Regions from separate parts of the Mesorhizobium sp. M0800 genome, predicted to be linked through region 2. Evidence: predicted binding sites of a transcription regulator. Region 2 holds the regulator's gene; the other holds the start of a gene.

Evidence for each region. Region 2 encodes LexA, which represses DNA repair genes until DNA is damaged. Its sites were predicted from a motif close to TGTTCNNNNTGTGTTCNG; they were not measured.
Region 1: the regulator LexA is predicted to act here: its motif matches at 2,126-2,143, upstream of dinB (DNA polymerase IV).

What each region holds. Positions count from the first base shown of each region.
Region 1 is NZ_JAMYOZ010000009.1:49,589-54,308, reverse strand. Features, by position in the region: gene NKI18_RS13845 (hypothetical protein) at 17-661, opposite strand; gene dinB (DNA polymerase IV) at 832-2,073, opposite strand; gene ybiA (riboflavin biosynthesis intermediates N-glycosidase) at 2,204-2,752, opposite strand; gene NKI18_RS13830 (GNAT family N-acetyltransferase) at 2,851-3,309, opposite strand; gene NKI18_RS13825 (hypothetical protein) at 3,429-3,878, shown strand; gene NKI18_RS13820 (hypothetical protein) at 3,922-4,308, shown strand; gene NKI18_RS13815 (hypothetical protein) at 4,336-4,698, opposite strand.
Region 2 is NZ_JAMYOZ010000004.1:93,907-98,626, forward strand. Features, by position in the region: gene NKI18_RS07045 (ComEC/Rec2 family competence protein) at 1-1,301, shown strand, start outside; gene lexA (transcriptional repressor LexA) at 1,295-2,029, opposite strand; gene kynU (kynureninase) at 2,478-3,725, shown strand; gene NKI18_RS07060 (hormone-sensitive lipase) at 3,822-4,652, shown strand; gene NKI18_RS07065 (molybdopterin molybdotransferase MoeA) at 4,660-4,720, opposite strand, start outside.

The DNA of each region.
Region 1 (4,720 bases), on a different contig from region 2:
ACCGAGCGGGGACACCCTAATTGGTGGTGACTTGCGTCACCGCCACGCCGGTTATCCTGCCGTTCCCGGCTGTGTAGGTGAGCGTCTGCGTGACCTTGGCGTCCTTCTGGTCGGGAGACGAAGGAGGATAAGAGGCGGCGAAGCCGAAATGGCCGTAACGATCGGGCTTGGCGGCGCCAAATTTCGCGGCCACGTCGCTCAGCGGCGCTCCGACGCCGGGCGTATCGAGTTCAATAGCTGTCAGGCTGGCAGGCGCGCCGGCGCATCCTTCCGGCACCTTGCCTTCCGGGTTCGGCTGCAGGGCGACGGACAGGACACCGTGGTCGGAGCCGCCCATCTCGCCGGATACGAACCAGAAGATCGACGGCGATCCGCCGGCGTCGGGGCCGGCATAGCAAAGCCAGTGGCGTGAATCTCCGGCGTCACCTTCATCGTGCATCGCTCCGCCGAAGGCTTTTTCGACATCGGCAAGCGTGGTTTCCTCAAGCTTTATCTCCAGCGGCCCAGCCTTGACCTGCTTGAATAGCGGACTGGCCAGCGGCGAGTTGATATCGCCCAGGGATGGAATCGCCCGGTCCGGGTTGAGCGGCTTGGCCAGCGTCGTTGCATTGGTCACCAGTCCGGCAACGATGAGTGCGAAATATCCGGCGTTCTGTCCCATGCCGATCTCCTGTCGTTCGAAATGAAGGTGCGGAAGGATTTGCGGGCGGGTGCTACCCTGTCTGGCTGATGCCCAAACCGATGCACGACCAACTGGACCGAAGATAAATTCACAAGTCCGCAGCCTTCAACGTCATTCCGGCGACTTGGCAACCAAAGTGTAATCGAGGCTCACAATTCCTTTTCGGCCAGTTCGCGAAAAGCGTCGGGAACCGACCGCTGTAGCCCGAGCGCGACCGAGGCGTAGCCGACCGCCTCCCAGCCGAAGCGGTCGCGGATCTTGTCGACGGCGCGATCGGCGGTCCAGCGCGCCGCGCCCTTGCTGGTGCCGGGGCGGCGGCGGTCGTCGTCGAGCCCGAGCGGCAGTTCCAGTTGCAGGCCGGCATGCTGCTCCAGATGCGATACGGCGATCGCCAGCAGCGAAATTGTCTTTTCGTGCGGATGGTCGATGAGCACCTTGCGCACCAGCGCCTCGGCGATCTCGGCCAGCATGGCGGTTGCCGAAATCGGCTGATCGAGCGTGATCGAGCGCGTCACCGAGCGCAAATCGGCAAAGCGGACGCGAACCGTCACTGTACGGCCGGGCCGGGATTTCGCCCGCAGCCTGGTGGCGACCCTGTCGGCCAGATGCAGCAAAGCGGGCACGAAGACCTGCTCCTCGGCGGGTTTCTGGCCGAGCGCCGATTGCGCGCCGGCCGAGCGCGCCCGGCGCTGCGTCTCGAGCTTGCGCGGATCGCGGTTCCACGCCAGCGCGTTGAGTTTCTCTCCCGCCGCCGGCCCGAGCAGGCGCTCAAGCGCCCCACCATTGGTCTTCGCCAGCTCGCCGATGGTGTTGACGCCGATGCCGGCCAGCCGCTGTCTGGTGACCGGGCCGACGCCCCACATCAGCTCGACCGGCAGGTGGTGCAGGAACTCCAGCTCGTGGCGCGGATCGACCACCACCAGCCCGTCCGGTTTTGCGACCTGTGAGGCGATCTTGGCCAGATGCTTGGTGCGGGCTACGCCGACCGAGATCGGCAGGCCGAGCTCGGCCTGCACGCGGCGGCGGATCTTGCCGGCGATCTCGGCCGGCGAGCCGAACAAATGGGTGCAGCCGGCGACGTCGGCGAAGGCCTCGTCGATCGAAATCCGCTCGACCACCGGCGTGAAATCGCCGAGCACCTTGATTGCCGCATCGCCCAGCCGCTGATAGTCCTTGAAATGGCCGCCGACGAAGATGAGTTGCGGGCAGAGTTCCCGCGCCCGCCGTCCCGGCATACCGCCGCGCACGCCGAACGCCTTGGCCTCGTAGGATGCGGCGAGCACTACCCCGCCGCCGACGGCAATCGGCTTGCCGCGCAAGGCCGGGTCGAGCAACTGTTCGACCGAGGCATAGAAGGCATCCAGATCCGCGTGGAGGATGTTGGCTTCCATCCGGCCCGTTCGCCCGCGGCGGTTCGAACGCCGCATTGTCTCGAGTTGTGATGAGAACATAAAGAGAACATTGTGGGTGGATTGTCAAGCAGCGCGGAGGCTGCCGCAGATGACGAGCGCACGGCAATGTTCAGCCGCGCAGCCGATCGCGGGCCTGCATCAGCGCGAATCCCAACAGGTTCTCGCCGCGCCACAGCAGCGGGTTCACCGCCCTCTCGTCATCCGCCGCAAGGCCGATACCCCACACCCGGTCGACAGGGCTCGCCTCGACCAGCACCCGGTCATGCGTCGACAACAGATATTCGCGCAGCGCCGCGTTCTGACGGAACTTCTGAAAGCTCCCTTCAGTCACGATGCGATATTTGTCTGCATCCCATTTGGTGCCATCGAAGCCGCTCACCTGGCGGCCAAGCTGCTTTGCCTGCTTGGGGCTCGCCGCCCTGAGGATTTGTGTTGCCGTCGGAGCATCACCGAACAGTCGTGCCTTCTCGGCCATCATCCAGTGTTCGGCAGTCGGATAGCTCAGGCCATCGACGGTAAAGGGCGCATGCCACCACTGGCTGAAGCACGATGTGGTTATGCGGCCGTCCTTAGACGGCTGATGGCCCCAGAAGAACAGGAACTTCTGCCGGGGCTTTGCGCGAAAGGTTTTCTCAAGCCAGGTTCGGTCGTAAATCATGGGCGGATGGAGCAGGGCGAAAGGCCGGCTTGTCAATGCTCCATCCAGAGCGGGTAGCGAAGATGAGCGGTCGGCGCTGAATGCGATGAAATGCTGATCTACAGCGCCATCTTGTAGCCGAGATGACTGGCGGTGAAGCCGAGGCGCTCGTAAAAAGCGTGCGCCTCCCGTCGACCTTTGTCCGTGGTGAGCTGGACGAAGCTGCAATTGCGCGAACGGCATGTTTCAATCGCCCATTCGATCATCAGCTTGCCGAGGCCGCGCGAGCGCCATTGCCGGGCGACGCGAACGCCTTCGATCTGGCCGCGCCAGGCGCCTTTTCTCGAAATGCCTGGAAGGAAGCTGAGCTGCAGCGTTCCGACCACTTGCCCGGCGTTGACGGCGACGGCCAGCAACTGGTTGGGATCGGTATCGATTGCGCTGAAGGCATCGAGATAGGACGGCGCAAGCGGCGTGGACGGGTCTTCCCGGTCTGCGCCGAGCACATCGTCGGCAAGCATTGCAACGATCGCCGGCAGGTCGGGCGCCTGCGCGCGACGGAATTCGATCTCGCTCATCGCGTGGAGACATACGGCGCGGATTTGGGGACGACAAGCGTGAAGGGATGCAACTTTGCCGGTCTACTGGAAAGCAGCCGTTGAAAGACCTATGACAGGCGAGATCGGGAGGCTACGATATGGATGTTCCAGCCAGCATGAAGGCTGAATTGGCAGCCTGGAACAATGGGTCCGGCATCGATCTACAAAGCTGGGTCGGGTGCGAGGGCCGATTTGCGCTTGCTGTGGGATACAGCACCATTTTCTGGCCGAAATTCGTGACGTTCGAACGCTACGTTTTGATGGAAGGGTTTAGCGAGGAAGGCCTGCGAAGCTTTGAACGAGACCCCAACGCCACACGACAGTCCGTGGAAGCGGTTATGAACCACCTGCACATTGCCGACATTCACGCCTTGGGCGCCGCCGACATCTCTCGCGACAAACTCGTGTTTCTCGGCTCGGTTCTCAAGGAGATTTATGAGGCAAAACTGCAATGGCAGTTTGCGAACCGAAGGTTTGTCGTCGAGTTTTTCGCTTCAGACTCCAGAGACCTGGAGGATTATCAGCTGTCTTTCTGGCAAGCAGACTAGGGCAATGGGCGAGGCGAGCAACTTAGCGAGGGTCAACCCTTCAATGCGGATCGAAATCGAGGGTGTCTCCCTGGAGACGTTGAGGGCGCTGTCGCGCGCGGACCAGGATGCGTTGCTGGCCTTCGGCCGGCCGATCTCCTTCGCCATGGGCAGCGCCACCGTCCTGGCCGAATTCAATCGCAATGGCGGCACGCTTCTGGTCAATTTTGCCCATATCGACGGCGGTGGCGAAGGCGTCCTGCTCGTCTTGTGGAGGCTTGTCCGGGCCTATGCCATCGATCGGCAATTCAAGCTGATCCGTTGGAATGTCCATGCCGCCACCTGCGCCACACCGAATCCCCGGCTGCAGCGTTTCCTGCGCTCCCATCACTTCGCAGAGATCGACGATGCCAGCTACGGCCGCATTTTCGCTCGCAGCCAGCAGCTTTGATCGGCTGGCTGGCCGCTCCGCTCGGGCTTACGCCGCCTCGAGCGCCCAGAGGCGGTGGCCGTAGCGGCGGAAGAAGCGGGCGAAGAGGCGCTGCTGCCTGGCGCGGGTGAGGTCGGCGGCGCGCCTTTCCTGTCGCCAGTGCGGCATGTTGCGGAACATCGACAGGAAGCGGGCGGCATCCTCGAGGGCCTCCTCGGCTGACTGCGCCGGGCGGATCGCCGCCAGGAACAAAGCGCGGCTCGGCTTCATCCGGTCGATCGCCGCCTTGCGCTGGCGATGGCCCTGGCGTGCCTTGCGGATGCCGTCCTGGCGGATGGCCGCGAAGGCAGCAAGCATGGCCGGGCTGTCGCCGGCATAACCGCAGGCCTGGGCGAACTGGGCGAGGTCCATCGTCACTCCCTTGCTTGCCGGC
Region 2 (4,720 bases):
ACCTCGTCTTTTCCGGCATTGTCGTGGCGGCCGAACGCAGCTTCATCATGCTGGCGGTGATGCTTATCGCCGTGCTGTTCGACCGGGCCGCGCTCACCATGCGCAACCTGGCGATCTCGGCCATCGCGGTCATCCTGGTGTCGCCGCACGAGGTGGTCGGTCCGAGTTTCCAGATGTCCTTCGCCGCGACGGCGGCCCTTGTCGGCGCCTATGCAGGCTGGTCCGATTACCGCGCCGGCAGGGCCACCACGCCGCCGCCGCGGCGGTCGCCGCTACGCTTTGCCACTCGAAAGGTCCTGCTGGGCATGTGCGGTCTGGCGATGACCTCGATCATTGCAGGGAGCGCCACGGCGCTTTTCGCCATATGGCATTTCCAGCGCGTGGCGCCGCTCAGCCTGTTCGCCAATCTGGCCATCATGCCCATCGTCTCACTGGTCGTCATGCCTTTCGCCGTGCTCAGTGCGCTGGCGATGCCGTTCGGCGCGGATGGCCCTTTCCTCTATGTCATGGGCAAGGGGCTGACGGCGATGATCGCCCTGTCCGGGTGGATCTCGGAGCGCTCGCCGATCGATGCGGTCGGGCTGATTTCGCTGAGATCCGTCCTTCTGGTGACGATCGCCCTCGTCATTGCCAGCATGGCGACGACCTGGTTGCGGCTGGCGGCACTTCCTTTTGCGCTCGCCGGCTTGCTGACGACAACGCAGACACGCATACCCGACGTATTGGTCTCGGAGGACGCACGGCTGGTCGCGCTGCCGATCGGCAGCGGTGAACTCGCGGTCAACCGGGCACGCCCGAATGAGTTCACCATCGACAACTGGAAACGCGCGCTCACATCAGAGGCTATCGTCGCGCCGGAAACACCTGGAAAGAACGACCCGCAATTCGACATTGCCGATCCGGCCGACCTACCGCCGGGCATGCCGTTCATTTGCACGGACGGCCTCTGCCTTGCCAGGCATCCATCCGGCGCGATCATCGCGCAAGCCAAGGACCGCGATACTGCGCGGCCAGCCTGCGCCTTTGCCAGCTTGATCGTCATCGACGACGCCACCGCCCATAACCCCTGCTACTACGACCGGCTGGTCCTCGTCGTCACCAAACGGCAACTGGCGCGCGCGGGAAGTGCCGCCGTCTACTTCGATCCACAAGCGGCAACGCGCGCCGAAATCCGTTTCGCGGTCGAAAAATCATACCGGCCCTGGCACGTGCAGCGGAAATTTTCACGCGCGACGCGCGGCCTGCCCCCATACCGCAGGGCCGACAATCCAAAAGCCGGCGCCAAGGGCGCAACTCAGTAGCGGCGGATCAGCCCAACGAGCTTGCCCTGCACCTTGACCCTGTCTGGTCCGAAGATGCGCGTCTCGTAGGCTGGATTGGCGGCTTCCAGGGCGATCGAGGCGCCCTTGCGGCGGAACCGCTTCAGCGTCGCTTCCTCCTCGTCGACCAGTGCCACCACGATCTCACCGGGGCTCGCCGTATCGGCATTGCGGATGATCACCGTGTCGCCGTCGAAAATGCCGGCCTCGATCATCGAGTCGCCTTTGACCTCGAGCGCATAATGCTCGCCGCCCATGATCATATCCGGCGGCACCGAAATCGAATGCGTCTGGTGCTGGATGGCGTCGATCGGCACACCGGCGGCGATGCGGCCCATCACCGGGATCGAAACGGCGGCGACGACATCGTCGTCATTTCCGGCTGCGGGCACGCGCGACGATGTCGGCTTGCCTTGCCGAGGACCGCCTTGCCCAAGACTGCCCTGGATGACACTCGGCGAGAACTTGCGTGCCGCATTGAGGCCGGGGGCGATCGAGTCAGGCAGGCGCAGCACCTCCAGCGCACGGGCCCGGTTGGGCAAACGGCGAATGAAGCCGCGCTCCTCCAGCGCCGTAATCAGCCGGTGGATTCCGGATTTGGAAGCCAGGTCGAGCGCTTCCTTCATCTCGTCGAAGGAAGGCGGGATACCGCTTTCCTTCAACCTTTCGTGGATGAACATAAGCAGTTCGTGTTGTTTGCGTGTCAGCATAGCGACCCCCAACAGAATCAGAAAAACAAACCCAGAACAAACACTATCTGTTCCAGTTGTGTTCCGCAACTGTTTAAAGTTTAATGAATGCGTTAAGGCTCGGGAAACAAACGACGTCCCCTACCGGCGTACCGCATTTTCATCGCCGCGAGCCTCATCGCCTTGATTCTGCTTTCGTTTTGCGCCCTTCTGGCCTCCTAGAAGGCGGCACTGGCATCGGCCGTCGGTCGGCAAATGGCACGGAAGTGAACCCGTATCGACTGTGCGGTTTGGTCAATGCACCGTGAACGAAACGAACTCAAAACGCCAACCTCGGGTTAAGTCCCGGTTTCCATCGCCTGGTCAGGCTGCTTCTCGCCGGTGGAGCCTTGCTGCGCGCAACCAGGTAATGGAAGAACAGTCGATGCGTGTCCGGCGTTGCGTTGGATCTTGGCGGAGCAGACAAATCATGACAGGAATTCCCGATCTCGTGGCCATAAAGGCGATGGATGCCGCGGATCCGCTGCGCGCGATGCGCGACCGCTTTGTGTTGCCGCAAGGAGTGATCTATCTCGACGGCAATTCGCTAGGAGCTGCTTCACGTGCCGCTTTCGATGAACTGCACAAGGCCGCGACCGAAGAATGGTCGCATGATCTCATCCGCGCATGGAACACGGCCGGCTGGTTCAACATGCCGCTTGAACTTGGCGACCAGCTCGGGCGCCTGATCGGTGCCGCGGCCGGCCAGACGGTGGTCTGCGACACGACATCGGTCAACATCTACAAGCTGCTGCACGCCGCCATGGCCATGCGACCGGAGCGGCAGGTCATCGTCGCCGAGGGCGATAGTTTTCCGACGGACCTCTACATGGCTGAGGGTGTGGTTTCGACGCGAAAAGATACGCTGCTGCGCCTCTCGGGGGTCGACGCGCCGACCATCGAAGAGCTGATCGACGAACGCACCGCCGTGGTGCTGGTCAACCACGTCAACTATAAGTCGGGCGAACTGCGCGACATGCCGGCGCTGACGCGCAGGGCTCAGGAAGCCGGGGCGATGATCGTCTGGGATCTCTGCCACACCGCCGGCGCGATGCCAGTCGAGCTCGACAAGGCAAACGCCGATTTTGCCGTTGGCTGCACCTACAAATATCTGAATGGCGGCCCGGGCGCGCCTGCCTTCATCTATGCGGCTGAGCGGCATCTTTCCGACATCCAGCAGCCGCTCACCGGCTGGTGGGGCCATGCACGGCCCTTCGCCTTCGAGCCAGGCTATGCGGCCGGCACCGGCATCCGCCGGTTTCTGTGCGGCACGCAGCCGGTCTTGTCGATGCGCACGCTGAAGGGCGCGCTCGACATCTGGAACGATGTCGACATGACGGCGGTGCGCAAGAAGAGCATCGCGCTGGCGGATCTGTTCATCGAGCTTGTCGAGGCAAAGTGCGGCACTTACGGGCTCACGCTCGAAAGCACGCGCGATGGGGAAAAACGCGGCAGCCAGATTTCATTCATGCATGAGCATGGCTACCAGGTCATGCGCGCGCTGATCGAACGTGGCGTGATCGGCGATTTTCGCGCGCCATCGACCATGCGCTTCGGCTTCACCCCGCTCTATGTCGGCTATGCCGATGTCTGGCAGGCCGTCAAAGTGCTTGAGGATATCCTGCGCACCGGTGCGTGGAAGGATGCGCGCTTCGCCATCAAAGCAGCTGTCACTTGAGATTGATGCGAGAGCTGGAATCGTGAGGCTGGCGACGACGCGCCGCGCGATGCTCACGGCTACGTTGCAAGGCCATATTGCCAGGGAGGGCGCAGGGTGTTCGAACGTCACATTGCCGATTGGGACAACGCCTATGCCAACGGCGCCAACGTAGCCGGCAGCGATCGCTGGCCGGCGGCCTGGATCGAGCCCGCGCGGGTTTTCCGCGACGTGCTTTCGACCGAGGGCAGGGCGCGGCTCGACATGGCCTATGGCGACAACCCACGCAACCGGCTCGATCTTTTCCTGCCGGCCATCAAGCCCAAGGGACTCGTGGTGTTCGTTCATGGCGGCTACTGGATGGCATTCGACAAGAATTTCTGGTCGCATCTTGCCGCTGGCCCTGTTGATCGCGGCTATGCGGTGGCGATGCCGTCCTACACGCTCTGTCCGCAGATACGCATTGGCGGCATCGTCAAGGAAGTCGGCGCGGCGATCGGCAAGGCGGCGGCGATGGTCCCAGGGCCGCTGATGCTGACCGGGCACTCGGCCGGCGGCCATCTTGTTAGCCGGATGGTTACGGCGACGACGCCGCTGGCGCCCGAAGTCGTCCGGCGCGTTCGTCACGTGGTGTCGATCTCGGGGGTGCATGATTTGCGCCCGATCATGCGCACCGGCATGAACAAGACGATCGCGATCGATGAGGCCGAGGCGCAGGCCGAAAGCCCGGTGCTGCTGCGCCCGATGGACAAGGCCCGCCTGACCTGCTGGGCCGGCGGCGGCGAGCGCGCCGAATTCCTGCGTCAGAGCGCGTTGCTGGCCAACATCTGGATCGGCCTGGGTACCGCGACCAGCTCGGTCGTCGAGCCTGACCGGCATCATTTCAACATCATCGACGGTTTGGCCGATCCAGACCATCCGCTGACCCGGACCTTGATCTCGGAGTGAGGCAGGTTCAGCGTAGCATCAGCACGTCGCAGGGGGAGCCCGCCGCCGCGGCAGGCGCGAACGGCGCG